DNA from 4 places in the Streptomyces sp. NPDC034037 genome. Region 4 is predicted to be linked to each of the others. Evidence: riboswitches for the same ligand, from Rfam matches in the RefSeq annotation. Region 4 holds a riboswitch; each other region holds the start of a gene.
The links. Region 4 has a riboswitch for cobalamin ahead of ACZ516_RS11505 (energy-coupling factor ABC transporter permease). Riboswitches for the same ligand answer to the same signal wherever they lie in the genome.

Region 1 (6,883 bases), on a different contig from region 4:
GAAGGCACCGTAGAAGAACAGGCCCTCGATGCACGCGGCGAAGCAGATGAGGTTGAGCAGGAAGCGGCGGCGGTCGGCCTGCGTCTCCAGCCGGTCCAGCTTCTCGACCGAGTCCATCCACTTGAAGCAGAACTGCGCCTTCTCGCGGATCGAGGGGATCTCCTCGACCGCGTCGAACGCGGCCGCCCGGTCCTGCGGATCGGGCAGATACGTGTCGAGCAGCGTCAGATAGAACTGGACGTGCACGGCCTCCTCGAACAGCTGACGGCTCAGGTACAGCCGCGCCTCGGGGGAGTTGATGTGCTTGTAGAGGGTCAGCACGAGGTTGTTGGAGACGATCGAGTCGCCGGTCGCGAAGAACGCGACGAGGCGGCCGATCAGGTGCTGCTCCTCGGGCGTCATCTTCGCCAGGTCGGCGACGTCCGAGTGCAGGTCGACCTCCTCCACCGTCCAGGTGTTCTTGATCGCGTCCCGGTAGCGCTCGTAGAAGTCCGGGTAGCGCATGGGGCGCAGGGTCAGCTCGAAGCCCGGGTCGAGCAGGTTCTTCTCGCTGTTCGTCGTGGTGCTCATTACTGGCAGGCCTCGCAGGACTCGGGGTTTTCCAGGGAGCAGGCGACGGCCTCCTCGGCCGTGACCTGCGCGGGGACGGGGGCGGTGGTGGCGGTGCCGGAGCCGGCCGCGCGGGCGATGCGGGTGGCGGGGCGCGAGCGCAGGTAGTACGTGGTCTTCAGACCCCGCTGCCAGGCGTAGGCGTACATCGAGGAGAGCTTGCCGATGGTCGGCGTCTCCAGGAAGAGGTTGAGCGACTGCGCCTGGTCGAGGAACGGGGTGCGCGCGGCGGCCATGTCGATCAGGCCGCGCTGCGGGATCTCCCACGCGGTGCGGTACAGCGCGCGGACGTCCTCGGGGATCCAGCCGAAGCCCTGCACCGAGCCGTTGGCCTCGCGCAGCGCCTCGCGGGTCTGCGCGTCCCACACGCCGAGCCGCTTCAGCTCCTGCACGAGGTAGGCGTTGACCTGAAGGAACTCCCCGCTGAGCGTCTCGCGCTTGAAGAGGTTGGAGACCTGCGGCTCGATGCACTCGTACACGCCCGCGATGGAGGCGATGGTGGCGGTCGGCGCGATGGCCAGCAGCAGCGAGTTGCGCATGCCGGTCTCGGCGATACGTTCCCGCAGCGCCGCCCACCGCTCCGGCCAGGTCAGCTCGACGCCGTAGTGGTCCGGGTGCAGCACGCCCCGCGCGGTGCGGGTCTTCTCCCAGGCGGGGAGCGGGCCGTTGCGGACGGCGAGGTCGGCGGAGGCCTCGTACGCGGCGAGCATGATCCGCTCGGCGATGCGGGTGGAGAGGGCACGCGCCTCGGGGGAGTCGAAGGGCAGCTTCAGCCGGAAGAAGACGTCCTGGAGGCCCATCGCGCCGAGGCCCACCGGGCGCCACTTGGCGTTGGAGCGCCCCGCCTGCTCGGTCGGGTAGAAGTTGATGTCCACGACGCGGTCGAGGAAGGTGACGGCGGTGCGGACGGTCTCGTCGAGGCGCTCCCAGTCGATGTCGCCGCTCGCCGCGTCCACGAAGGCGCCGAGGTTCACCGAGCCGAGGTTGCACACGGCCGTCTCGCCGTCGTCCGTGACCTCCAGGATCTCCGTGCAGAGGTTGGAGGAGTGCACGGTGTGGCCGGGCTCCGCCGTCTGGTTGGCGGTGCGGTTGGCGGCGTCCTTGAACGTCATCCAGCCGTTTCCGGTCTGCGCGAGGGTGCGCATCATGCGGCCGTACAGATCGCGGGCCGGGATGGTCTTCTTCGCGAGCCCGGCGGCCTCGGCCTCGCGGTAGGCGGCGTCGAACTCCTCGCCCCACAGGTCGACCAGCTCGGGCACGTCGGCCGGGGAGAACAGCGACCAGTCCTGGTCGGCGGCGACCCGGCGCATGAACTCGTCCGGGATCCAGTGCGCGAGGTTGAGGTTGTGCGTGCGCCGCGCGTCCTCACCGGTGTTGTCGCGCAGCTCCAGGAACTCCTCGATGTCGGAGTGCCACGTCTCCAGGTAGACCGCGGCGGCCCCCTTGCGCCGGCCGCCCTGGTTCACGGCGGCGACCGAGGCGTCCAGGGTCTTCAGGAACGGCACGATGCCGTTGGAGTGCCCGTTCGTGCCGCGGATCAGCGAACCCCGGGAACGGATGCGGGAGTACGAGAGTCCGATGCCGCCCGCGTGCTTGGAGAGCCGCGCGACCTGGTGGTAGCGGTCGTAGATGGAGTCCAGCTCGTCCAGCGGGGAGTCGAGGAGGTAGCAGGAGGACATCTGCGGGTGGCGGGTGCCGGAGTTGAAGAGCGTCGGCGAGGACGGCAGATAGTCCAGGCGGCTCATCAGGCGGTACAGCGCGGCGACCTCGTCGAGCGCCCGCTCGCTGCCGTCCTCCGCCAGGCCGCTCGCCACGCGCAGCATGAAGTGCTGCGGGGTCTCGATGACCTGCCGGGTGATCGGGTGGCGCAGCAGATAGCGGCTGTGCAGCGTGCGCAGGCCGAAGTACTCGAAGCGGAAGTCGGCGCCGTCGGCGAGCGCGCCCTCCACCAAAGCGTCGAGCCGGGCCGCGTGCGCCGTCACGAAGGACGCCGTGCGGTCGGCGATCAGGCCCTCGCGGTGGCCGACCGCGACGGAGTCGGTGAAGGAGCGCACGCCCTGCGTCGCCGCCTCCTCGCGGATGCCGATCGACAGGAGCCGCGCCGCCAGCTTGGAGTACGCCGGGTCCTCGGAGATGAGCCCCGCGGCCGCCTCGGTGGCCAGCGCCCGCAGCTCGGCCTCGTCGGCCCGCGCCGAGCGGCCGCGCAGCGCGGCGGCGGCCACCCGGCCGGGGTCGGCGTCGGGCAGGTCGGCGGTGAGGTCGGTCAGGGTGCGCAGCAGCGCGGTCCCCGGCCCGTCGGTTCCTTCGGCGTCCTGAAGGGTCGGCACCGAAGGCGTCGACGGCGCTGACGCGGGTTCGGCAGGCGCGATGGTCACGTGGGGGCACTCCCTCGCTCGGCTCTGGGCCAGGGGGGAGGGATGGGCGCACACGGGCGCACCCGGGCAGGGCGGCGTACCGCGTCCACCGGCCCACTCCACGAGGCCCGGACGGTCGGCACCCGGACCGGACGGTACGGGTGCGCTGTCGGCAGGTCCTCGGACTCCGCGTACGCCGAATGCGTACACATGCACCGTTGCGGGACAGTTCCGGACTTGCACCGGATTCCCCTGCGGCGACAGCGAGCACGAGCATACATCTTGTGCCGGGCCCTGGAGGCGGGCCCACATCTTGTGTCGGCTCGCGGGGTGCGGTGCCTACAACGTCAGCATGTACGCCAGCAGCGGCACCGTCTCGATGGGCCTCCAGTCGCGCTCGGGCGTGCGCCGGAAGCCCAGGCGCTCGTACAGCCGGTGGGCGGTGCGCATCGACGTCTGGGTGGACAGGACGAGCCCGGTGCGGCCCGCGTCCCGGGAGCGCCGCACGCACTCCCGTACGAGCGTCTCGCCGACGCCCCTGCCGCGGGCCTCGGGGGAGACGGCCAGCATGCGGATCTCGGCCTCGCCGGCGCGGGCGATGTCGGCCATCGGGCCGCCGGACGGCACGTAGGTGACGCAGCCGAGCGCCTTGCCGTCCGCCGCGGCCACCAGGACCTCGGCCGCGGCCGCGCGCGCCGCCACGTCGCGCAGCACCGCGAGGTAGGGGTCGTCCGCCCCGAAGTCCAGGTGGCCGTCGGCGAGATAGGCCTGTGCGGTGAGGGCGCCGAGCGCCTCGTACTCGTCGGGGTGCGCGGGTCTGATCGTGAGGGCGCTGATGTCCATGCGGCGCAGTGTGCAACACGGGCACGGCGAAGGGCCGCCGATTTTCCGGCGGCCCTTCGTCACGGGTCGTTGGTCACGGCGGCCCTGTGTCACGGGGGCGTGCTCAGTGCGCGGCGCCCGCGGTCGCCGGCGGCAGCTCCTCGACGACGCCGGGGTCGCCCGCGTCCGCGGTGTAGTCCTCGGGGGAGGTCTCGTCGATGCCGTCGGGGGCCTTCAGCGCCCGCATGGCGAAGGTGAGGACCACCGTCACGACCACGTTCAGGACGAACGCGGTGAGGCCGATGTAGCCGATCTCGCCGATGCCCGGGATCGAGTCGGACGAACCGCCGAAGTGCTTCTGCGTCGGCGAGGCGACTCCGTACGCGGCCAGCGTGCCGTAGACCATGCCGACCGCCCAGCCCGCGAGCAGCGCCCAGCGGTGGAACCAGCGGGTGAACAGGCCTCCGACCAGCGCGGGCATGGTCTGGAGGATCCAGATGCCGCCCAGGAGCTGGAAGTTGATCGCGACCGTCTTGTCCATGGTGAGGACGAAGACCAGCGCGCCCACCTTCACCAGCAGCGAGACCAGCTTGGAGACCTTGGTCTCCTGCTCGGGCGTCGCGTCGGGCTTGAGGAAGTCCTTGTAGATGTTGCGGGTGAAGAGGTTCGCGGCCGCGATCGACATGATGGCCGCGGGGACCAGCGCGCCGATGCCGATGGCCGCGAAGGCCACGCCCGTGAACCAGTCGGGGAACATGGTCTCGAAGAGCTGGGGGATCGCCAGCTGGCCGTTGTCCACCTTGATCCCGGCCGCGATCGCCATGAAGCCGAGCAGGGCGAGCAGGCCGAGCATCAGCGAGTAGAGCGGCAGGATGGTGGTGTTGCGCCGGATCACGTCGCGGCTCTTGGAGGAGAGCGTCGCGGTGATCGAGTGCGGGTACATGAACAGCGCGAGGGCCGAGCCGAGCGCGAGCGTCGCGTACGTCCACTGGCCGGCCTCGGCGGGCGCGAGCGCACCGCGCGGCTTGCCGGTCGCCGGGTTGGTCTGCGCGAACGCGTCACCGGCCTTGGCGAAGATGTCGTCGAAGCCGCCGAGCTTGATCGGGATGTAGATGATCGCGACGACGATGACGAGGTAGATCAGACCGTCCTTCACGAACGCGATCAGCGCGGGTGCGCGCAACCCCGAGGAGTAGGTGTACGCGGCGAGCACCGCGAAGGCGATCAGCAGCGGCAGGTCCTTGACGAACCAGTTGGTGTCCGGCCCGCCGCCGACGCCCATGACGTCCAGGACGGCCTGGATGCCGACCAGTTGGAGCGCGATGTAGGGCATCGTGGCGAGGATGCCGGTGACCGCGACGGCCAGCGAGAGCCCCTTGGAGCCGAAGCGTCCGCGCACGAAGTCGGAGGTCGTCACATAGCCGTGCTTGTGCGAGACCGACCACAGGCGCGGCAGGAAGGTGAAGATCAGCGGGTAGACGAGGATCGTGTACGGCACCGCGAAGAAGCCGGCCGCGCCCGCCGCGTAGATCGCCGCGGGGACGGCGACGAAGGTGTACGCGGTGTAGAGGTCGCCGCCGAGCAGGAACCACGTCACCCAGGTGCCGAACGACCGGCCGCCGAGGCCCCATTCGTCCAGGCTCTGGTTCTCGGCCCTGCGCCAGCGGGCGGCGAGGAAGCCCATGACCGTGACCGCGACGAAGAAGAAGATGAAGACGGCGAGCGCGACGCCGTTGACCCCGTCCTTCATGACCGCCCACCTTCCTTGCGGGCGCGCTGGTCGCGCTGCCACAGCTTGTACGCGGTCATCGTGAGCAGGGTGGAGATGATCACCCAGAGCATCTGGTACCAGTAGAAGAACGGGATGCCGATGAAGGTCGGTTCGACCTTCGCGTATGAACTCACCCAGAGCATTGCCACGAAGGGCGCGACAAGGCAGGCTGCGATGACCACGCGGACCGGTGTGACCACCGGTCTGTTCACTTCAGGCGCATCTGACATGTCGCGGCTCCGTTCCCTCACTTATCCCATGCTTAACGTGCGGGAAATCTAAGCCACAGTCTCGCTGTATGGAACCCCTGTCCGGATAACGGACTGGTCGACGTGCCTGCTCAGCAGCAGCGGAACCCCTGCCGGGGGTCCGACTCCTGGCGGTCCGTCCGCATGCGCTCGAACGCGCGGCGGCTGGGCACCGGCGCGGCCGGATGCGCCTCGCGTACGTGCGCCACATACCGCTCGTACGCCGACTCCCCGGTGAACTCGCGGACGTACCACCGCAGTCGGCGCAGCCCGCGCGAGGCCATGGTCATGGCGCGCACCACCACGCCCGTACCGTCGACGCTCATACCGTCAACTTCGATTCCACGTAGGGCGCTTCGTGCAGCGCGGTGGCGGCGGGGTCGCGCACATGCCGCACGCACACCCGCGCCGCGTCGACGATCACGACGACGACGAGCAGGGCGAGGACCGCCGAAAGGACGCCGTCCACCGTGGAGTTGGTGACGACGGTGTGCATGTCGTCCATGGTCTTCGCGGGCGGCAGGATCCGGCCCTCCTCGATGGCGTCCCGGTAGCGGGAGCGCTGCGTGAAGAACCCCACCCGGGGGTCGCCGGAGAACACCTTCTGCCAGCTCGCCGTCAGGGTCACCGTCACGTCCCAGGCGAGCGGGACGCCCGTGATCCAGGCCCACTTGAGGCGCCCCGACTTCACCAGCAGGGTCGTGCAGACGGTCAGGGCGACGGCGGCGAGGAGCTGGTTGGCGATGCCGAAGATGGGGAAGAGCTGGTTGATCCCGCCGAGCGGCTCATGGACGCCGACCCACAGGAAGTACCCCCAGAGACCGGTGACGGCGGCGCTGGTCAGCACCAGACCGGGCTTCCAGCTCACCCTCTTGAAGGGCTCGCAGACGTTGCCGAGCATGTCCTGGAGCATGAAGCGGCCCACGCGCGTGCCCGCGTCCAGCGCGGTCAGGATGAACAACGCCTCGAACATGATGGCGAAGTGATACCAGAAGGCCCGCAGTGAGCCGCCCGTGACCTGGGAGAAGATCTCGGAGACGCCGACCGCGAGCGTGGGCGCGCCGCCCGTGCGCGAGAGC
Region 2 (6,883 bases), on a different contig from region 4:
GCCATGCACGGGTACGGGCTGTGGGCCACCCTTCAGCAGGACCGCAAGTAGCGGCGGACCGGAAGCAGCGACGCATCTGATGCCTGGACACTTCGAACCGATCCCCGGGGGCGGCGCCGCCGTCGCGCTCGACGAGGTCGAGATCTCGATCATCCGTTCCCTCGCCGTGCAGCTCCTGGAGCTGATCGGGCCCGGCCCCGGCGGGGAGCCCGGCGACGACCCGCTGGCCGAGCTGTTCGCCCAGGGGCCGAGCGAGCCGCCCGCCGACCCCGTACTGCAGCGCCTGCTGCCGGACGCGTACGGGGGCCCCGGCAGCGAGACCGGGGACGTCGGGCGCGAGGACGAACTGCGCGCGTATTCGGCCGAGTTCCGCCGGTTCACGGAGAACGACCTGCGGGCCAAGAAGCGGGAGGACGCGCTGGTCGTGATCCGTTCGCTGGACGCGATGGCGTCCCCGGGCGAGGGCGGAGCTGTCCTGAAACTGTCGGTCGAGGAGTCGCGGCACTGGCTCGGGGCACTCAATGACCTGCGGCTCGCGATCGGCACGCGCCTGGAGGTCACCGACGAGGAGGACGCCGATCTGCTCTACCGGCTGCCGGACGCGGATCCGCGCAAGCCGATGGTGATGGCGTACCTCTGGCTCGGCGGACTGCAGGAGACGCTGGTCGGGACGTTGCTGGACTGAGCGGGGGCCGAAAATGGGTGCATAGGACAGCTGCATTTGCTGTACAGGGCACCTTCTGTTCACATGGCGGTCCGTTCGCTCAGCGGACGCTCAAATCCGGATAACGATCCCGTCACTTCATTGTCCGGTTATACGCACCAAGGCGGACTTTGTCCGCTTCTCCCTGTGGTGTGCGCCACAGGTGGCCGATTCCCTCACTGTTGCCGCCGTGATAAATCTTCACGACCGCTCGGTGACGCCACCCATGTCACCGAGGGCGCTCGGGCCGGCAGACCGCCGGTAGCACTCCATACATATCCGGGGGGATCAGGACCTGATCCGCAGCCATCAACGCGAGACGCGGGCGCGGATCAGCATGGAGAAAGGCGTCACCATGACCTCAGTGCAGGTCGAAGAGCAGCACGACGGGCACGACGGCGATGGTGCCGTGCAGGCCGCGGGCGGCCCGTCCGGCGAGGGCTACCAGCGTGGTCTGGGGGCCCGGCAGATCCAGATGATCGCGATCGGCGGTGCCATCGGCACCGGCCTGTTCCTCGGCGCGGGCAAGGCCATCCACAAGGCCGGCCCCAGCCTCATCCTGGCGTACGCCATCGCGGGCCTCGTCATCTTCTTCATCATGCGGGCGCTCGGCGAGCTCCTCATGTACCGCCCCGTGTCGGGCTCCTTCTCGGAGTACGCGCGCGAATTCATGGGCCCGTTCTTCGGCTTCGTGACCGGCTGGACGTACTGGCTCTTCTGGGTCGTCACCGGCATCACGGAAGTCACCGCGGCCGCCCAGTACATGCAGTACTGGACCCACGGCTCCATCCCGCAATGGGCCTACGCGCTGATCTTCACGGTCATCCTGTACGGCGCGAACCTCATCTCCGTGAAGCTCTTCGGCGAGCTGGAGTTCTGGTTCTCGATGGTCAAGGTCACCGCCATCATCGGCATGATCCTGATCTGCGTCGGCATCCTCACCATCGGCTTCTCCGACGCCGGTGACACCGCCTCCGTGGCCCACCTGTGGAACCAGGGCGGTTTCTTCCCCAACGGCATCGGCTCCACGCTGATGACGCTGCAGATCGTGATGTTCGCCTTCCTCGCCGTCGAGCTGGTCGGCGTCACCGCGGGCGAGTCCAAGGACCCGAAGACCGTCCTGCCCAAGGCCATCAACACCGTGCCGTGGCGCATCGCCGTCTTCTACGTCGGCGCGCTGATCATGATCCTGTCGGTCGTGCCGTGGACGCACTTCAAGCCCGGCGTCTCGCCGTTCGTCGCGGCCTTCGAGGAGATGGGCCTCGGCATCGGCGCCGCGATCGTGAACTTCGTGGTCCTCACCGCCGCGCTCTCCTCCTGCAACTCCGGCATGTACTCCACCGGCCGCATGCTGCGCGACCTGGCGCTCAACGGCCAGGGCCCGAAGTTCTTCACCAGGCTCACGAAGAACGGCCTGCCGCTGATCGGCACCACCGCCTCCGCCGCGTGCATGCTGGTCGGCGTCTGGATCAACTACCAGTGGCCCGGCAAGGCGTTCACCTACGTCGTCTCCTTCGCGACCATCTCCGGCATGTGGGCCTGGATCATGATCCTGGCGTGCCAGATCCGCTACCGCCGCAAGGCCGACCGCGGTGAGCTGCCGCAGTCCACCTTCCGGGCGCCCGGAGCCCCGTACACGAGCTGGTTCGCGCTCCTGTTCATCGGCATGGTCATCGTGATGATGGGCATCGACGAGGACAACCGGATCTCGCTGTACGCCGCTCCGGTGTGGGTCGCGATCCTCGCGGGCTCCTACCTGATCCTCAAGAAGCGCAACCCGGAGGCCGCCGCCTTCAACAAGCGCAAGACCCCCGCCGTCGCCTCCGCCGGCGAACCGGGGGCCAAGGACTGACACCCGCCCCTCGGGGCACCTGTCCAGCATTCGGGCCCGCCCGTACCGCATTCCGGTACGGTGCGGGCCCTCTGCTTATCCTGACTGCCATGCTGACCCTGACCCAGGCCCTCCACGACCAGATCGTCGCGCACGCGCGCCAGGACCACCCCGACGAGGCCTGCGGCGTGGTCGCGGGCCCCGCCGGCACCGACCGCCCCGAGCGGTTCATCCCGATGCTGAACGCCGCGCGCTCGCCCACGTTCTACGAGTTCGACTCGGGCGACCTGCTCAAGCTCTACCGCGAGATGGACGACCGCGACGAGGAGCCGGTGATCGTCTACCACTCGCACACCGCGACCGAGGCCTACCCCTCCCGCACCGACATCACCTACGCCAACGAGCCCGGCGCCCACTACGTCCTGGTCTCCACCGCCGACACCGACGACGCGGGCCCCTTCCAGTTCCGCTCGTTCCGCATCGTGGACGGCGAGGTCACCGAGGAAGAGGTGCGCGTGGTCCAGGCATACTGAGCCCGACATCCTCGGGCGGCGGGAGCCAGGAAGCCGGTGCGAATCCGGCACGGTCCCGCCACTGTGACCCCACCCCCGCATCGGGGGCGGGGGAGTCAGGAACTGACCTGCCGCCCGCACTCCACGCAACGCGGGGGACGCGGAAATCCCCCGGAGGAGGCAGTTCAGCCATGTCCCGAGCCCTGCGCGCCCTGACCGCCGCCGCCCTGCTCGTCCCGCTCGCCGCGTGCTCCTCGTCCGCACCCGATGACGCCGGGCCCGCCGCCAAGGCCGCCGGATTCCCGTACACCGTCACCAACTGCGGTGTGCGGACGACGTACGAGGCACCCCCCGAGCGGGCCGTCACCATGAACCAGCACGCCACCGAGGTGATGCTGGAACTGGGCCTGGCGGACCGCCTCGTCGGCACCGCCTACCTCGACGACAAGGTCCTGCCGAAGTACGAGAAGGCGTACAAGTCCGTCCCTGTGCTCGCCAAGGAGTACCCCTCCTACGAGAAGCTCCTCGCCACCGACCCCGACTTCGTCTACGGCGGTTACGCCAGCGCCTTCCTCGCCGGCGACGGCCGCAGCCGCTCCGCGCTCGCCGAGTCCGGCATCGAGAGCCGCCTCAACGTCGAGGGGTGCGCGAAGCGAGCCGTCTCCATGGACGACGTCTACCGCGAGGTGCGCGAGGTCGGCTCGACCTTCGGGGTGCGCGAGCGCGCGGACACGTGGGTGAGCGGCGCGAAGCGGGAGTTGGCCGCCACCGAGCAGAAGACGAAGGGCGGGAAGCCGGCGTCCGTCTTCGTCTACGACAGCGGCGACAAGACGGCGTTCACGCTGGGCGGCCGGGGCATCGGCAACGACATCGTCGAGCGGGCGGGCGGCCGCAACGTCTTCGCCGACCTCGGCAGGTCCTTCGGCGACGCGTCCTGGGAGAAGGTCGTCGAACGCAAGCCGGAGGTCGTCGTGATCCTCGACTACGGCGCCACGAGCGTCGCCCAGAAGAAGAAGCGCCTCCTCGACGACCCGGTCCTGGCGGACGTCCCCGCGATCAGGAACAAGCGGTTCGCGGTGCTTCCCCTGTCGGACGTGGTGACAGGAGTACGAGCCCCGGAGGCGGTGCGGAAGCTGGCGGCCCAGCTGTGAGCACCCCCCCAGCCCGTCCGGCGCCTGATCCAGCCCGGGGGAGGCAAAATTCAGCCCGTCCGGCGCCTCTTCCAGCCCGGGGGAGGCAAATTCCAGCCCGTCCGGCGCCTCTTCCAGCCCGGGGGAGGCAAATTCCAGCCCGTCCGGCGTTTGAGGACGAGCCCGAAGGGCGACAGACGGAACTCCAAGGGGCACCGCCTCTTGACCCTGACGGGACTGACCGCAGCCCTAGCGGCAGCGACCCTCGCAGGCCTGGCCCTGGGCTCCGTACCCATCCCCCCGTCCCACGTCCTGGACATCCTGACGGGCCGCGCGGAACCCTCCCCGTTCCGCACCATCGTCCTGGACGTAAGACTCCCCAGAGTCATACTGGGCGCCACCGTAGGAGCCGGACTGGCAGTCATCGGCACCGTCCTGCAGGCCCTCGTCCGCAACCCCCTCGCGGACCCCTTCCTGCTCGGCGTCTCCTCGGGCGCCTCCGTCGGCGCGGTCTCGGCGATCGTCCTCGGCGGCGTCTTCGGCCTGGGCGCGGCTCTCAGCACCGCCGTCACCATCCCCGCCGCCTCCTTCGCGGGCGCCCTGATCTCCCTGGCCCTCGTCTACGCCCTGGCCCGAAGCGGCGGCGGAGGCTTCGCCACCGGCCGCCTGATCCTCGCCGGGGTCGCCGTCTCATACATCCTGTCCGCCCTGACCAGCCTCATCCTCGTCACCGCGGACAGCGCCGACCAGCTCAAGGAAGTCCTGTACTGGACGCTCGGCGGGCTCGGCGGCGCCCGCTGGGACATGCTCGCCCTGCCCTGCGCCGTCCTGGCCGCCGGCACGCTCCTGCTGGTGGCGCTGGCCCGGCCCCTGGACCTGCTGCTCGTCGGCGAGGAGGGCGCCACCGTCCTCGGGCTGGACACCGCCCGTTTCCGCGCCGCCGTCTTCGTCCTCGCCTCGCTCCTGACCGGCGTCCTCGTCGCGTACAGCGGCGCCATCGGGTTCGTCGGCCTGCTGGTGCCGCACGCCGCCCGCATGCTGGTCGGCGCCGCGCACCGGCCGCTGCTGCCGGTGGCGGCGCTCCTGGGCGCGGTGTTCCTGGTCGTCGCGGACCTCGCCGCCCGCACGGTGGCCGCCCCGCAGGACATCCCGGTCGGTGTGCTCACCGCGCTGACGGGCGGCCCGTTCTTCCTGTGGCTGCTGCGCGGGAGCCACCGCCACGAAGGGGTGGCCGCGTGACGCTGCGCGCCGAGGACGTCGGCTACCGCACGCCCGTCGGGGCGCGGCTGCTCGACGGCGTGTCCCTGACCGTCGCCGAGGGCGAGACCGTGGGCGTCGTCGGCCCCAACGGCAGCGGCAAGACGACGCTGCTGCGCTGCGTGTACGGGGCGCTCGCCCCGTCCGAGGGCCGCGTCCTGCTGGAGGGCGCCGACCTGGCCGGGCTCGGCGCCAAGGCCCGCGCGCGCCGCATCGCCGCCGTCCCGCAGGACGGGCAGGCGGGCTTCGACCTCACCGTCCGGCAGATCGTCGCCATGGGCCGCTCCCCGCACAAGCGGTTCTGGGAGGGGGACACCGGGCGGGACGAGGAACTGGTGCGGACCGCCCTCGCCCGCGTCGGCGCGGACGCTCTCGCCGAGCGCTCCTTCGCGGCGCTCTCCGGGGGCGAGCGCCAACGCGCGCTGGTGGCCCGGGCCTTGGTGCAGCGGCCCGCCGTCCTGGTCCTCGACGAGCCGACCAACCACCTCGACATCCGCTACCAGCTGGAGATCCTCTCCCTGGTCGGCGCCCTCGGCACGACCAATCTCCTGGCCCTGCACGACCTGAATCTCGCCGCCTACTTCTGCGACCGCCTCTACGTCCTGCGGGCCGGCCGGGTGGCCGCGTCCGGCACCCCCGAACAGGTCCTGACCAGCGAGATGCTCGCCGAGGTGTACGGCGTGACGGCGGAGGTCGCGGTGCACCCCGCGACCGGGGCGCCGACGGTCACCTACCTCCCGGCATCCAGGTGATGGACGGAAAACATCCACCATGTGAGATCACATTCCGGGACCCGGACCGGGAATCGATACGATGAGCGCATGGTTTCCCACGACGTGAGCGACAAGATGCCGGGCATGCTGCTCGTGGCGCGTCTGCACGTCGACCTGTGCAGGCTCAGCAGCGCCATCTGTTCGCGCTGACCCCTGCCGCCGTACGGCCAGCGACGGGCCGCGGCGCCCCACCGCGTACGACCGCGCACACCGGTGCACGAGCACGGCCGGACCGCCGCGCGCCCCCTCACCTGAACCTTCCGACAGGAGCCCTCAGCCATGGCCATCGAGGTCCGCATCCCCACCATCCTCCGCAGCTACACCGACGGCGAGAAGGCCGTCCAGGGCAGCGGCGACACCCTCGCCGAGCTCTTCACCGACCTCGACTCGCGGCACGCGGGCATCGCCGAGCGCATCGTCGACGACGGCAAGCTGCGCCGCTTCGTGAACGTGTACCTCAACGACGAGGACGTCCGCTTCCTCGACGGCATCTCCACCAAGCTCGCCGACGGCGACAACGTCACGATCCTGCCGGCCGTCGCCGGCGGCATGGTCTAGGCCCGATCCCGGATGCCTCGCTACGACTCCCCGCTCGCCGCGGTCGGCAACACGCCGCTCGTACGCCTGCCGCGCCTGTCCCCTTCGGACTCCGTCCGCATCTGGGCCAAGCTGGAGGA
Region 3 (6,883 bases), on a different contig from region 4:
CGCCGAGGTGGCCGAGGCCGTCCGCGGAGCGGGGGGCGCCCGGGTCGCCGCGGTAGGCGATGTCGAGCACCGGCAGTTGCAGGCGGTGCAGGAAGTCCATGACGACCATGGGGTGTTCGCGGGAGGTGCCGAGGCCGTGCACGGTGATGACCCAGGTGTCGCGCGGTCCGGGCACGAACCAGGCGGGCAGGCCGCCGAGCTCGCCGGGGACGACGACCTCCTCGTGGTCGAGGCCGAGCGCGGTGCCCGGGTCGCCGAGGTGGACCTGCGGGGTGAGCCAGACCTTCGCGCCCGGTTCCAGGGTGCCGTGGGTGACGGATTCGAGGCGGCGCACGACGGTGTCCGCCTTGTGCGGGGCCCCGTCCAGGACCGGGCCCACGATCGCGTGGGTGCCGCTGCCGCTCAGGCCGTAGGTGCCGGGGCGCAGGCTGGCCAGGGCGCGGGTCAGGGTGATCTGGCCGGCGGCCGTGGCGTGCAGGGTCAGGCGTGGCTCGGTCGGCAGCGGGCGGCCCGCCGGAGCCTTGAGGGCGGCGTCGCTGGCGAATCTGCCCGCCGCGACCGCGGCCGCGGCTGTCCCGAGGGCTGCTGTGACTGCGGTGACGGCCGCTGCCGTCGCTTTGGCTGGGCGCACTGTCCCAGTGTCCGGGGGCAGGCGCCTTGGGGCCAGTGGGCGGGGCCCGCGGGGTGATGCGGGCGCGGAGCGCTGCCAGGGCAGCGCCCCGCCCCGTCGGCCCGCGGGCCGGGAGCCGGGTGTACGCGTCGGTTCTGCCATACGTGTCTGGTGCCCCGGGATGGCGCTGTCAACGGTCGGGAAGCGGCTCGGCCGGATGTGGACGCTCGCCGGGAGCGGCCTGTGCGGCAGCGGGCTGTCCGTAGCCGCGCAGTTTGTCGCGTGCCTCGCGCAGCTGGGCGTCGGACAGGAGGGTGGGGGCACGGCCGGGCACCGCGCTGGCCGTGAGCCACAGGCGGGACATCCATTCCAGCTGCGCGGTGCGGTCGTACGCCTGGGCCAGGGAGTCCCCGTAGGTGATGGTGCCGTGGTTGCGCAGGAGGCAGCCGGTGCGTTCGCGCAGGGCCCGGAGCATGTTCTGGGCCAGTTCGTCCGTGCCGTAGAGCGCGTAGGGGGCCACGCGGACCGGGCCGCCGAGGGCGCCCGTCATGTAGTGGACGGCCGGCAGCTCGGAGACCAGCATCGAGACGGCGGTGGCGTGCACGGCGTGGGTGTGGACCACGGCCCGCGCGTCGGTGCTGCGGTAGATCGCCAGGTGCATGGGCAGCTCGCTGGTGGGCGTGAGCTCCCCGAGGACGCGCCGCCCCGCGAGGTCGACGCCGAGCGCGTCGGCGGGCCCCAGCCGGTCGTAGGGCACGCCGCTCGGGGTGACCAGGACCGTGTCGCCGACCCGTACGGAGACGTTGCCCGAGGTGCCGACGACGAGGCCGTCCGCCACCGTCCTGCGCGCCGTCTCGACCAGCTCGCCCCATGCCCGCCCGACGGCGTCCCGCTCCGCGCCCTGCCGCTGCTCAGTCATGGGGGCGATCCTGCCAGCCGGCGGCGCGGCCCTGTAGGCCTCGCCGAGAGCCCGGGGCGGGTGAGATGGGTCTCTCGGGGAGGGTGGTGTGCCATTCCGCTTGGGGCGTGGAAAGGGGGTGCGCGAGGGCGCCCGGGAGGGTGGCGGAGGGCGACACTCCGGCTGGATCAGGGGCCCTGAGCCCCCACTCCGTACGATCGCTCGCAGACGCCTGGAGGATATGGAGAGGCGGCGCTCCGCTTAGGGTCACCGCGTCGCCCGGCCCAGTTCACTTTCCGTTCACCCAGGTTGCCTACGTTTCTCATGCCACTGACGTCCAACAGAAGCCTGGGTAAATGGAACACATCACGCTTCTCCTCGGGATCGTGATCGTCACCGCTCTCGTGTTCGATTTCACGAACGGTTTCCACGACACTGCCAACGCGATGGCGACGACCATCTCGACCGGCGCTCTCAAGCCCAAGACGGCGGTGGCCATGTCCGCCGTGCTGAACCTCGTCGGAGCCTTCCTCTCCGTCGAAGTCGCCAAGACGATCTCAGGCGGCATCGTCAACGAGGACGGCCTCAAGACCGAGGTCATCTTCGCCGCGCTCGTCGGCGCGATCCTGTGGAACCTGCTGACCTGGCTGGTGGGCCTGCCCTCCAGCTCCTCCCACGCGCTCTTCGGCGGCCTCATCGGCGCCGCGGTCATGTCGATGGGCTGGTCGTCGATCAACGGCGGCACCGTCGTCACCAAGATCCTCATCCCGGCCCTCGCCGCGCCGCTCGTGGCGGGCCTCGCCGCGATGCTGGCCACCCGCCTCACCTACCGGATCGGCCGCAACACCGACACCCGGGCCACCGCCAAGGGCTACCGCGCGGGCCAGATCGCCTCCGCGGGCCTCGTCTCGCTGGCCCACGGCACGAACGACGCGCAGAAGACCATGGGCATCATCACGCTCGCCCTGGTCACCGGCGGAGTCCTGAGCCCCGGCTCGAACCCCCCGCTGTGGGTCATCGTCTCGGCCGGTGTGGCCATCGCCCTCGGCACCTACCTGGGCGGCTGGCGCATCATCCGCACCATGGGCAAGGGCCTCACCGACCTCCAGCCGCAGCAGGGCTTCGCCGCCCAGACCAGCGCCGCGACGGTCATCCTCGCCTCCTCGCACCTGGGCTTCTCGCTCTCCACCACCCAGTCCTGCTCCGGCGCCGTGATGGGCGCGGGCCTCGGCCGCAAGGGCGGCGTGGTCCGCTGGTCGACCGCGACCCGCATGTTCATCGCCTGGGGCCTGACCCTGCCGGCCGCCGGTCTGGTCGGCGCGGGCGCCGAGTTCCTCACCCAGCAGGGCCCCTGGGGCGTCGCGGCCACCGCCGCGCTGCTCATCGCGGGCGCCGCGGTGATCTGGGTGCTCTCGCGGCGCAACTCCGTCGACCACACCAACGTCACCGACGACGAGATCCGCCGCGCCGCCGCCCCGGGCGCCGAGCCCGCGGGCGTCGTGACCACGGCCATCGCCGCCGTCTCCCCGCCCCCCGCGGGCACGCTGACCGCCGTCGGCGCCCCCGCCGACGAACCGGTCAAGGCCACCATCGCGGCCCCGACCACGACCTCGACCGGCGCCATGGCGGACCCCGCCCGGCCCGCGACGGTGTAAGGACACATCAGCATGCACATCGACTGGGCAGCTCTCGGTTCGGTCTTCGGAGTCAGCCTCGCCGTGACGGTGGCTCTCGTGGGCCTGTTCACCCTCGGCGTCGTCGGCCTCTCCAAGCAGGAGACGGCCGCCGCCGCCCCGGCCGGCGGCTCCGCGACCCTGGCCCGCACCGGCGCGTACGCCTGCTTCGCCCTGTGCGCGGCAGCCGTGGCGTACGGGATCTATCTGATCGTCGCCTGACGGCGGCGACTCCCCGGTGGGGCGCGGGACGTGTGTTCACGTCCGGCGCCCCACCGTCGTATGTGGGGCTCCGCACACTCTCCCGCCGCAGGTCAACGGCGAGTTGACGGGCGTTCGCGGGGCGTGGTGGACTTCCGGGGCCAACTACGGCGGCAGAAGAGGAAGCCGGTGCGAATCCGGCGCGGTCCCGCCACTGTCACCGGGAGGCCGTCACGGACGCTCCCCCGGAAAGCCAGGAACTCTCGCCGCCGATCACGTCGAACCAGGGCGCGGACACCCTGAGTGAGGACATATCGCCATGCGCGGCCGCCCGTTGCCGGACCACTCCCCGAGCGTCAGCTCCCTTCTCGGCACAGCGGCCGGCTGAGCCGATGAGTGCCGACCGCGACTTCGCGTACGGCGCCGCCGCCGGCCTCCTGGGCGACCTGCTGCTCGGCGATCCCCGCCGCGGCCATCCGGTCGCCGGGTTCGGCCGGGCGGCGGGCGCCGTCGAACGGCTGCTGTGGCGCGACCACCGCGGATGGGGCGCGCTGCACGCCGTGGTGTGCGCCGGGGGCGCGGCGGGAGCCGCCGCCCTCGCCGCCCGTCTCGTGCGCCGCTCCCCCGCCGCGTCCGTCGCGCTGACCGCCGCCGCGACCTGGGCCGTGGTCGGCGGGACCTCGCTGGGCCGGGAGGCGCGGGCCGTCGGCGGCGCCCTCGAAGCGGGGGACATCGAGGTGGCCCGGGAGCGGCTGCCCCATCTGTGCGGCCGGGACCCGCAGGCGCTGGACCGCGACGGCATCGCGCGCGCCGTGGTCGAGTCCGTCGCCGAGAACACCTCGGACGCCGTGGTCGGCGCGCTGGTGTGGGGCGCCGTCGGCGGGGTGCCGGGGCTCGTCGCCTTCCGCGCCGTGAACACCCTCGACGCGATGGTCGGGCACAAGTCGCCCCGGTACCGGCGCTACGGCTGGGCGTCGGCCCGGCTGGACGACGTCCTCGGCTGGCCGGGGGCCCGGCTCACCGCGGGGCTCGCGGCGCTGGCCGGGGGTTCGCCCTCGGGGGCGGTGCGGGCGTGGCGCGCGGACGCCGCCAAGCACCCGAGCCCGAACGCCGGTCCCGTCGAGGCCTCCTTCGCGGGGGCGCTGGGCGTACGGCTCGGCGGCACCCTCTCGTACGGGGGGCGGGTCGAGCACCGGCCCGTGCTGAACGCGGGCGGGCGGGACGTGCGCGTGGCGGACATCGAGCGGGCCGTGCGGCTCTCCCGGCGGGTCAGCTGGCTGGCGCTGGGGGTCGCGGTGGCGGCCCGGCGGGTGCTGGGGTCGACGAGGTCGCCGCGAGCGGCGAAGTCAGGGAGAAGAGCATGAGCGGTGGACTGCTGGTCGCCGGGACCACATCGGACGCCGGGAAGAGCGTCGTCACCGCGGGGATCTGCCGGTGGCTCGCCCGCAAGGGCGTGTCCGTCGCGCCGTTCAAGGCGCAGAACATGTCGTTGAACTCCTTCGTGACCCGCGAGGGCGCCGAGATCGGCCGGGCGCAGGCCATGCAGGCGCAGGCCGCCCGCGTCGAGCCGAGCGCGCTGATGAACCCCGTCCTGCTCAAGCCGGGCAGCGACCGCTCCAGCCAGGTCGTCCTCATGGGCAAGCCGGTGGGCGAGATGAGCGCGCGCGGGTTCTTCGGCGGGCCCGGCGGGGCGTCCTCCGGGACACCGCAGCCGGGAGGGCGCCAGGCGCTCCTGGAGACCGTCGTGGGGTGTCTGGAGGAGTTGCGGAGCACGTACGACGTCGTGATCTGCGAGGGCGCGGGCAGCCCCGCCGAGATCAATCTGCGGCGCACCGACATCGTGAACATGGGCATCGCGCGCGCCGCCCGCTTCCCCGTCCTGGTGGTCGGGGACATCGACCGGGGCGGGGTGTTCGCCTCGTTCTTCGGGACGACGGCGCTGCTGAGCGCGGCCGACCAGGAGCTGGTGGCCGGATACCTCGTCAACAAGTTCCGGGGGGACGTCTCGCTCCTCGAACCCGGCCTCGACATGCTCCAGGGCCTCACCGGCCGGCGCACCTTCGGTGTGCTGCCCTACCGGCACGGGCTCGGCATCGACGAGGAGGACGGCTTGCGGGTGTCCCTGCGGGGCGCCGTGCGGGAGTCGGCCGTGGCGCCGCCGGTCGGCGCGGACGTGCTGCGGGTCGCGGTGTGCGCGGTGCCGCTGATGTCCAACTTCACGGACGTGGACGCGCTGGCCGCCGAGCCGGGTGTCGTCGTGCGGTTCGTGGACCGGGCCGAGGAGCTGGTCGACGCCGACCTCGTGGTCGTGCCGGGCACCCGGGGGACCGTACGGGCGCTCCAGTGGCTGCGGGAGCGCGGGCTCGCGGACGCGCTGGCGCGCCGGGCCGCCGAGGGGCGTCCGGTGCTCGGGATCTGCGGCGGCTTCCAGGTCCTCGGCGAGCACATCGAGGACGACGTCGAGTCGCGGGCGGGCTCGGTGGACGGGCTCGGCCTGCTGCCGGTGCGGGTGCGGTTCGCCCGGGAGAAGACGCTGGCCCGGCCGGTCGGCGAGGCCCTCGGCGAACCGGTCGAGGGGTACGAGATCCATCACGGGGTCGCCGAGGTCGCCGGCGGGGAGCCGTTCCTGGACGGCTGCCGGGTCGGTGAGGTGTGGGGCACGCACTGGCACGGGTCGCTGGAGAGCGACGCGTTCCGGCGCCGCTTCCTCACCGAGGTGGCGCGCGCGGCCGGGCGCCGCTTCGTGCCGGCGCCGGACACCAGCTTCGCCGCCCTGCGCGAGGAGCAGCTGGACCTGCTCGGTGACCTGATCGAAGAACACGCGGACACGGACGGGCTGTCGCGCCTGATCGAGAAGGGCGCGCCGGCCGGCCTGCCGTTCATCGCGCCGGGCGCGCCGTCATGAGCACCGCCCCGCACCACCGCACCAAGGAGGCTCTGTGAGTACCCCGTATCCGTTCACCGCTCTTGTCGGGCAGGACGACCTGCGGCTCGCGCTGTTGCTGAACGCCGTCTCGCCCGCCGTCGGCGGCGTGCTCGTACGGGGTGAGAAGGGCACCGCCAAGTCCACCGCCGTACGCGCCCTGTCGGCGCTCCTGCCGCCGGTGCCGATCGTCGCCGGATGCCGTTTCTCGTGCGACCCGGCGGCGCCCGACCCGAACTGCCCCGACGGCCCGCACGAGGCGGGCGGTGCCACGGCGCGGCCCGCGCGGATGGTGGAGCTGCCCGTGGGCGCCTCCGAGGACCGTCTCGTCGGGTCCCTCGACATCGAGCGCGCGCTCGCGGAAGGCGTCAAGGCCTTCGAGCCCGGGCTGCTGGCCGCGGCGAACCGCGGCATCTTGTACGTGGACGAGGTCAATCTGCTGCACGACCATCTCATCGACCTGCTCCTGGACGCCGCCGCGATGGGCGCCTCGTACGTCGAGCGTGAGGGCGTGTCCGTGCGGCACGCCGCGCGGTTCCTGCTCGTCGGCACCATGAACCCCGAGGAGGGCGAGCTGC
Region 4 (6,883 bases):
CGCAGATGCTCGCAAAAGGGGCGCCAGACGAGGGATGTGCACCGGCAGAGGGACCGGGTCTACCACCAATAGGCGGGGTAGCGGGGGCTGCCGGGGCGTACCCGTGAGGCGGCCCAGCCGGTCGCGACGAGCAGGACGGCCGACCCCAGGAACAGCGGTACGAAGGTCCAGGGCGCCGGCGCGTGCAGGACGATCACCACGGCGGTCGCACACGCGGGCGAGTGCGGAGTGCGGGCCACCGTCATCACGGCCAGGCCGATCCCGGCCGCTACCGCCGCCGCCCACGGTGAACCGCCCGCGAGGCCGAGCACCCCGTATCCGACACCGGCGCACAGCAGGTGGCCGACGACCACGCTGCGCGGCTGGGCCAGCGGCAGCCCGGGCGCACCGTGGATGATCGCGGCCGACGCCGCGAGCGGGGGTATCAGCACGGGCTCGTGGAGGAGCGAGCCGACGGCGACCAGGGCCAGCAGGACGGCGGTGACGGCGCCGGCGCTGTGGGCGGCGGTGCGCGGCGGGGGCGGGGCCGGGGCGCGGCCCGCGAGGCGGTCGAGGACGCGGGGCCCGGCAGGCGAAAGCGGCGCCTCTATGGCTTCATCGATGCTCAAGGAAGTGATCTTTTTCGGGGCTCGGCCGTCAGGGGAGCCCCGCGCGGCAGGTGAGGACAAGGGCACTCGCCGGCAATTCTATCCGGCGCCCTTTCGTCGCCGCAGGTCAGGGGTGCCGTCGGCCGCTCTCAGGTCAGGGCCGCGAGTTCCTCCGGAGTACGCGGCCCCTCCCCCGCTCCGGCCGGGAGCCCGTACGCCCGCAACAGCTCCGCGACGGCGATGCCCCACGGCAGGCGCAGCCCCGCCTGGGCCAGCAGGTCCCGGCGGGCCAGCATCTCCGCCACCGGGCCGGTGCGTACGCCCGAGGGCGTCAGCAGTGCCGCGTCGTCCGCCCAACGCAGGGCCAGGTCCACGTCGTGGGTGGCCATGACCACGGTGGTCCCCGTGTCCCGCAGGCCCTGGAGGGTGACGAGCAGGCGCTCCTGGCCGTCGGGGTCGAGGCCCGCCGTCGGTTCGTCGAGGATCAGCAGGCGGGGGCGCATCGCCACGGCGCCCGCGATCGCGGTCCGTTTGCGCTGGCCGTAGGAGAGGAGATGGGTGGGGCGGTCGGCCAGGGCGCTGATGTCGAGGGCCGCGAGCGCCTCGGCGACGCGCGCGCGGACCTCGGTGTCGGGCAGGCCGAGGTTCAGCGGCCCGAAGGACACGTCCTGTTCGACCGAGGCGGCGAACAGCTGGTCGTCCGGGTCCTGGACGACCAGCTGAACGGTGGTCCGCAACCGCGTCAGGCCCTTGCGGTCGTACGTGACCGGGGTGCCGTCGGCCGTCAGGTGACCGGTGTCCGGTCGCAGGCCGCCGCTCAGCAGCCGCATGAGGGTCGTCTTGCCGCTGCCGTTGCGCCCGAGCAGCACGAGTGCCCTGCCCTCGGTGACGTCGAAGTCCAGGTCGCTGAGGACGGCCGGCCCGTCCTCGTACGCGTAGGAGGCACCGCGCAGCACCAGCAGGGGCTCGCTCATCCAAGAAGCCTTTCCATGACGAAGGTGAGGGCGGTCAGGGCCGCCAGGAGTGCCACGCCCGCTCCCACGAACCGCCGCGAGACGCGGGCCTCGGGCACGAGCACCCGCAAGGTGCCGTCGTAGCCGCGTCCGGCGAGTCCGCCGTGCAGCCGGCTCGCCCGGTCGAAGGCCCGCACGAACGACGTGGCGCCCAGACCCGCGAGGGAGCGCCAGGTGGCGGCCCGTGTGGTGTGGCCGAGGCGTGCCGCCTGCGCCTGGCGGATGCGGGTCATGGCGTCCAGGAGCAGGAAGCTCATCCGGTAGGTCACCAGGGCGACGTCCACGACGGGCGCCGGGATGCCCGCCTTGACCAGGCGGGGCAGCAGATCCGACATGGGGGTGGTGAAGGCGAACAGGAGCACGCCGAGCGAGGCCGCCGAGGTGCGCAGGAGCAGGCCTCCCGCCCGCGCGGGCCCCGACTCCGCGAGGGTGACGAACCCGTCGGGGCCGCCGAGCTGGACGAGCAGGGTCAGCGCTCCGGTGACGCAGAAGCCGAGCGGTACACGGTAGGCGCGCCACAGTTTGCGCGGCGGCACCCCCGCCGGGCCGAGCAGCAGGACGAGCGCGGTGGCCGCGACCAGGGCGGCGCCCGGCCAGGGCGGCAGGGAGATCGCGAGGAGGGTGAGGCCGAGCCCGAGCACGGCCTTGTCCACGGGGTGGCGGCGGCGCCAGCGACTGCTGTGCGCCGCCACGTCGATGGGCAGCACTGGCGGTCAGAGCTGCCCGGGCCCGGGCTCGGCGCCCTCGTCCCCCGGGGGCTGCCCGGCGTGCGCCTCCTGCGCCTGCCGGCGTTCGGCGCCCTGCCTGCGGCCCTTGCGCAGACCGAAGTAGTACGCGAGGACGCCGGCGCCGAGGGCCGCCTGGAGGGCGAAGAGCGCGGATTCGATGTCGCCGGAGGGCGGCTCGTACAGGGGCGAGAACCACGGTTTGTAGTCCGGCTCGATCTCGGTGATCGCCGTCTCGGCCTGGGCGTCGGCACCGGTGAACGGTTCCTTTTTGTGGTCGCCGAGCCCGAGCGCCAGGGGCAGCACCGCGAGCGCCGCCACGACCACGAGCAGCAAGATGTTGATCTTCGTGTTCCGGCTCATCAGGCGCTGGCCTCCCTGTGCGTCTCCTGCGTCTGCTGCGTCTCCTGCGTCTGCTGCTTCGCGGGGGTCTCGTGCGGCGTAGTGGGCCGCTTGCCCTGCGGCAGCACCCCGAGCCGCGCGAGTTCGCCCCGGCTGGACTGCACGAGCAGCCGCATGACCAGGACGGTGAGCAGCCCCTCGCTGACGGCGAGGGGGATCTGCGTGACGGCGAAGATCCCGCCGAACTTGCCCAGCGCGCCGAGGAAGCCGCTGCCGGGGTCCGGGAACGCCAGGGCCAGCTGGACGCTGGTGACGCAGTACGTGGACAGGTCGGCGACGAAGGCACCGAAGAACACGGCGGCCATCAGCGGTACGTCGAACCGCCTGAGCAGCCGGTAGACGGCGTATCCGGCCCACGGCCCGACGATCGCCATGGAGAACACGTTGGCGCCCAGGGTGGTGAGCCCGCCGTGGGCGAGCAGCAGGGCCTGGAACAGCAGCGTGATGGTGCCGAGCACCGCCATGATCGGCGGCCGGAACAGGATCGCGCCCAGTCCGGTGCCCGTCGGATGCGAGCAACTGCCCGTCACGGACGGAATCTTCAGGGCGGAGAGAACAAAGGTGAAGGCCCCGGCGGCTCCCAGGAGCAGGGTGCTCTCGGGGTGTTCCTTGACCTCACGGGTCAGACGACGGACTCCGTGGACGACGAACGGCGCGGACGCTACGCCCCAGGCGATCGCGTGCGCCGGCGGGAGGAAACCCTCGGCTATGTGCATGGCTCAGCAGACCCTCTCCAGCACCTCGTGGATGGACAACGTGCCTTGGCCGGTCTCCTGGCTGACGGGTCGTACCGACCGGACTCCGCCTTCCCGGGCACGTGTGTGCCCAGTGGCTGCCGCGAGGGCTGGAGCCGGACTTCCCGATCACAGTGGCGAGGGCCGCACCGGCATCACACCGGATTTCCCGTTCACCAAGGCGTGGTGACATTAGTGCGCGACGGAGGGGCCTGACAACTTGCCCGGGCGATTCCGATCGTGGTCAGACGTGCCCGGCACCCTGCGGGAACGGCCCCACGAGGGCTCCCGGTTCGCTCCAGCAACGCCCGTGCGGCGGGTCGGCAACACGAAGCGCGGCGGTCACTCGATCGTGAGTTCCGGCCGGGCCGCGCCCGGCGTGCGGTCATCCTGTGAGCGGCGACACGAGACGGCCGCCGGGCGGACGTGCCCCGGCGGAATGTGCTTCAGGGGGACATGTCATGACGCGGGAAGCGAGCCGCATCGTCGGCCTCGGTGAACGGGCGGTGCTGCTGGCGGCGGGGCTGGCCGACCTCGGGGTCAGCACGCTGGGCACGGCGGTGGGGACGGTACGAGGGCTGCTGCACCGCTCGGACGCGGCGGACCTGGCGGCGGACGCCGAGCACGATCTGCTGGTGCGCGGGCGCCTGGTGCGGGACCGGTACGCGGCGGTGCCTCCGGCCCACCTGGAGATCCTGGCCCGGCGCGCGCTGGCTCGGCGGGCCGCCGATGGCCTCTGACCTGTGGGAACCCGCACGGTTCAAGGACCGTGTCGACGCGGTGCTGCGTGCGTTCGTCGGCCAGGAGGCCGAACGCTTCGCGGACGTCGATCCGCTTCTCCATCCGGTGGCCGAGCAGCTGGAGGCGGCCGTCGCGGACGGCAAGCGGCTGCGGGCGGCCTTCTGCTACTGGGGCTGGCGCGGGGTGGGCCAGCCCGACAGTGACGCGCTGGTGCGGGCGGCGGCCTCGATGGAGCTGGTGCACGCCGCCGCGGTCGTGCACGACGACCTCATCGACGACAGCCCGTTGCGGCACGGCCGCCCCACCGCCCAGGTGGCCCTGCGGGACTGTGTGCCCGACCGTCCCCGCGCGTCGGCCGACGGCAGGTCGCTGGCGATGCTGGTGGGCGATCTGCTGATGGGGCTGGCCGGGCAGCTGTTCGCCGCCAGCGGTCTGCCCGCCGCCTATCTGGCCCGGGCCCGCCCCCTGTGGTCGGCGCTGGCCCGGGAGCTGATCGCGGGCGAGTGCCTGGAGATCCTGCGCACCGGAGCCGACCCCGACACCACGGCCTCGCTGAAGGTGATCCGGTACAAGACCGCCAAGTACACCGTCGAGCAGCCCCTGTTGATCGGCGGGGCGCTGGCGGGTGCGGCCGGCCGGCTGCGTGCGGGCTATACCGCGTACGGCCTGCCGTTGGGCGAGGCGTTCCAGTTGCGCGACGACCTGCTCGGCCTGTTCGGCGACCCCGAGCACACCGGCAAGGCCAACGCCGACGACGTGCGCGGGCACCGGCCGACGGCCCTGTTGGCCGAGACCTGGCGCCTGGCCGGACCCGGTCAACGGGATCAGCTGCGTGCCCTGCTGGACCGGCCCGATCCGGACGCGGCGGATCTGGACGCCGTACGCGAGGTGATGTGCGCGCTCGGGGCGCCCGACCGTGTCGAGGACATGATCTCCGTCCGGGTCGAGGAGGCCCTGGACGCCCTGCACGAGGCGGACCTGCCGACACCCGCCGCCAAGGCCTTGACCGACCTGGCGCACGCGGCGGCGGCCCGCCTGTCCTGAACCCCGCGCGGGACGGCACCCACCGGCCGCGGTGGCCACCCGGTCCTCGGCCCCTCCCCCTCGGCCGTGGCCGTCACCTTGGAAGACGAGGAGCCCTGTCATGCTGTACACCGAGGCATCGATGAACGCCTTGCGCGAACCCGGGGACGAACTGGCCGATGCCACCGTCGCCACGCTCTTCGAGCGCGGGGAGGTCGGCAAGTTCAACACGTTGATGCGGTACGTCTCCACCGCCGGCTCTCCCCTGCCGGACGGGCTGCCGGACGTCGCCAGAGAATATCTGGCGGCCACCAGCCATCCCCCGTCGTGGGTGGACTGGAGCGAGATGGAGAAGGCCCGGCTGTTCTTCATCGACAACAACGTGCACATCTCCACCGCCCTGTCCTTCGCCTCCATGCCCGCCTGCTACGTCGTGCCGGTCGTGGCGAAGCTGCTGTCGACGACCCACGGACTGGCGTACCCCTCCAGGCGGATGGCGGAGACGGGCCAGTTCACCGTCTACCTGATGCGGCCCGACGCCTTCGAGGCGGGCAGCCGCTTCATCCCGGCCGCGCAGAAGGTCCGTCTGCTGCACGCCTCCATCCGGCATCACCTCAAGCGGGAGAACCGCTGGGACACCGAGGCGTTCGGGACGCCGATCTGCCAGGAGGACATGATCGGCGGGCAGATGTTCTTCTCGCTGCTCGTGCTGGACAGCCTGCACCGGCTGAACATCCATATGTCGACAGAGGGCGCCGAGGCGTACTACTACGCGTGGCGTGTGGTCGGGGCGATGCTCGGCATCGACCAGGACGCCGTCCCGAAGACGCTCGACGAGGCCCGCCAATTCCTCGACCTGTACATGATCCGTCACATGGGGCCCTCCGCGGAAGGCGTCCATCTGACCCGGCAGCTCATCGACCTGTACGAGGAGGTCGTGCCCGGCACCTTCTTCGACCCGATCGTCTCCGCCCTCATCCGCCACCTCGTCGGGGACACCTGCGCCGACTGGCTGGGCGTGCCGAGCACCGCGTGGGACACCGTGGTGAAGGCCGTGCCCCACCTCCTCGGGGTGCTGGAGACGATCGAGGACCGCTCGCCGCTGGGCGCCTGGGCGCTGGACCGCCTCGGCAGCCTCACCGCGGCCCTGGAGCTGTCCTCCCTCACCCGCGGGCGTGTCATGCACTACGCCATCCCGGAAGACCTCAGGAAGGAGTACGGCGTCTCCGCCACCGTGCCCCGCGCCGGCCGGTGGACCCCGCCGCCGTCCACGGTCTCCTGATCGGGCCCCGGGACGCGGCTCAGCCGGTGGTGCCGGAACGAATGGCGAAGACCTGGTCCAGTCCGGCCACGGCGAGGATGCGCAGGGTGTTGGCCGGGACGTCGAGCAGCGTCAGTTCGGCGCCCGCCGCGTGGGCCCGCTGCCGGGCGGCGAGCAGGGCGGTGATGCCGCTGGAGTCGCAGAAGTCCAGGCCGGACAGGTCGATGACCAGGCTCTGGCCACTGCTCAGGACCAGGGTGTGGAGCTGCTCACGCAGGTCCGCGGACTGCTCGTAGTCGAGCGCGCCGCTCACGTGCAGCACGGGACCGGATTCGGCGTCCTGGCGAGTGATGTTCAGTGGGCTCATTTCACTGCTTCGGTGTCGGACGGGCACTCG

Region 1: it holds a riboswitch for cobalamin, as region 4 does, so the genes downstream of both, ACZ516_RS23030 (ribonucleoside-diphosphate reductase subunit alpha) here and ACZ516_RS11505 (energy-coupling factor ABC transporter permease) in region 4, are expected to answer to the same signal.
Region 2: it holds a riboswitch for cobalamin, as region 4 does, so the genes downstream of both, ACZ516_RS05515 (ABC transporter substrate-binding protein) here and ACZ516_RS11505 (energy-coupling factor ABC transporter permease) in region 4, are expected to answer to the same signal.
Region 3: it holds a riboswitch for cobalamin, as region 4 does, so the genes downstream of both, ACZ516_RS00350 (cobalamin biosynthesis protein) here and ACZ516_RS11505 (energy-coupling factor ABC transporter permease) in region 4, are expected to answer to the same signal.

The regions. Positions count from the first base shown of each region.
Region 1 is NZ_JBVISC010000006.1:404,402-411,284, reverse strand. It holds gene ACZ516_RS23035 (ribonucleotide-diphosphate reductase subunit beta) at 1-570, opposite strand, end outside; gene ACZ516_RS23030 (ribonucleoside-diphosphate reductase subunit alpha) at 570-2,984, opposite strand; cobalamin riboswitch at 3,118-3,240, opposite strand; gene ACZ516_RS23025 (GNAT family N-acetyltransferase) at 3,303-3,806, opposite strand; gene mctP (monocarboxylate uptake permease MctP) at 3,910-5,535, opposite strand; gene ACZ516_RS23015 (DUF3311 domain-containing protein) at 5,532-5,786, opposite strand; gene ACZ516_RS23010 (YbdD/YjiX family protein) at 5,897-6,094, opposite strand; gene ACZ516_RS23005 (carbon starvation CstA family protein) at 6,127-6,883, opposite strand, start outside.
Region 2 is NZ_JBVISC010000001.1:1,252,739-1,259,621, reverse strand. It holds gene clpS (ATP-dependent Clp protease adapter ClpS) at 1-51, shown strand, start outside; gene ACZ516_RS05530 (DUF2017 domain-containing protein) at 80-685, shown strand; gene ACZ516_RS05525 (amino acid permease) at 1,059-2,555, shown strand; gene ACZ516_RS05520 (M67 family metallopeptidase) at 2,645-3,067, shown strand; cobalamin riboswitch at 3,071-3,192, shown strand; gene ACZ516_RS05515 (ABC transporter substrate-binding protein) at 3,238-4,197, shown strand; gene ACZ516_RS05510 (FecCD family ABC transporter permease) at 4,399-5,415, shown strand; gene ACZ516_RS05505 (ABC transporter ATP-binding protein) at 5,370-6,185, shown strand; gene ACZ516_RS05500 (putative leader peptide) at 6,255-6,356, shown strand; gene ACZ516_RS05495 (MoaD/ThiS family protein) at 6,486-6,764, shown strand; gene ACZ516_RS05490 (PLP-dependent cysteine synthase family protein) at 6,777-6,883, shown strand, end outside.
Region 3 is NZ_JBVISC010000001.1:63,280-70,162, forward strand. It holds gene ACZ516_RS00330 (alpha/beta hydrolase) at 1-631, opposite strand, end outside; gene ACZ516_RS00335 (class II aldolase/adducin family protein) at 801-1,529, opposite strand; gene ACZ516_RS00340 (inorganic phosphate transporter) at 1,865-3,163, shown strand; gene ACZ516_RS00345 (hypothetical protein) at 3,176-3,403, shown strand; cobalamin riboswitch at 3,523-3,645, shown strand; gene ACZ516_RS00350 (cobalamin biosynthesis protein) at 3,775-4,746, shown strand; gene ACZ516_RS00355 (cobyric acid synthase) at 4,743-6,287, shown strand; gene ACZ516_RS00360 (putative cobaltochelatase) at 6,322-6,883, shown strand, end outside.
Region 4 is NZ_JBVISC010000003.1:210,194-217,076, forward strand. It holds gene ACZ516_RS11485 (HPP family protein) at 60-608, opposite strand; gene ACZ516_RS11490 (energy-coupling factor ABC transporter ATP-binding protein) at 737-1,561, opposite strand; gene cbiQ (cobalt ECF transporter T component CbiQ) at 1,558-2,307, opposite strand; gene ACZ516_RS11500 (energy-coupling factor ABC transporter substrate-binding protein) at 2,314-2,688, opposite strand; gene ACZ516_RS11505 (energy-coupling factor ABC transporter permease) at 2,688-3,443, opposite strand; cobalamin riboswitch at 3,474-3,657, opposite strand; gene ACZ516_RS11510 (polyprenyl synthetase) at 3,923-4,201, shown strand; gene ACZ516_RS11515 (polyprenyl synthetase family protein) at 4,191-5,246, shown strand; gene ACZ516_RS11520 (oxygenase MpaB family protein) at 5,347-6,507, shown strand; gene ACZ516_RS11525 (STAS domain-containing protein) at 6,527-6,853, opposite strand; gene ACZ516_RS11530 (PP2C family protein-serine/threonine phosphatase) at 6,855-6,883, opposite strand, start outside.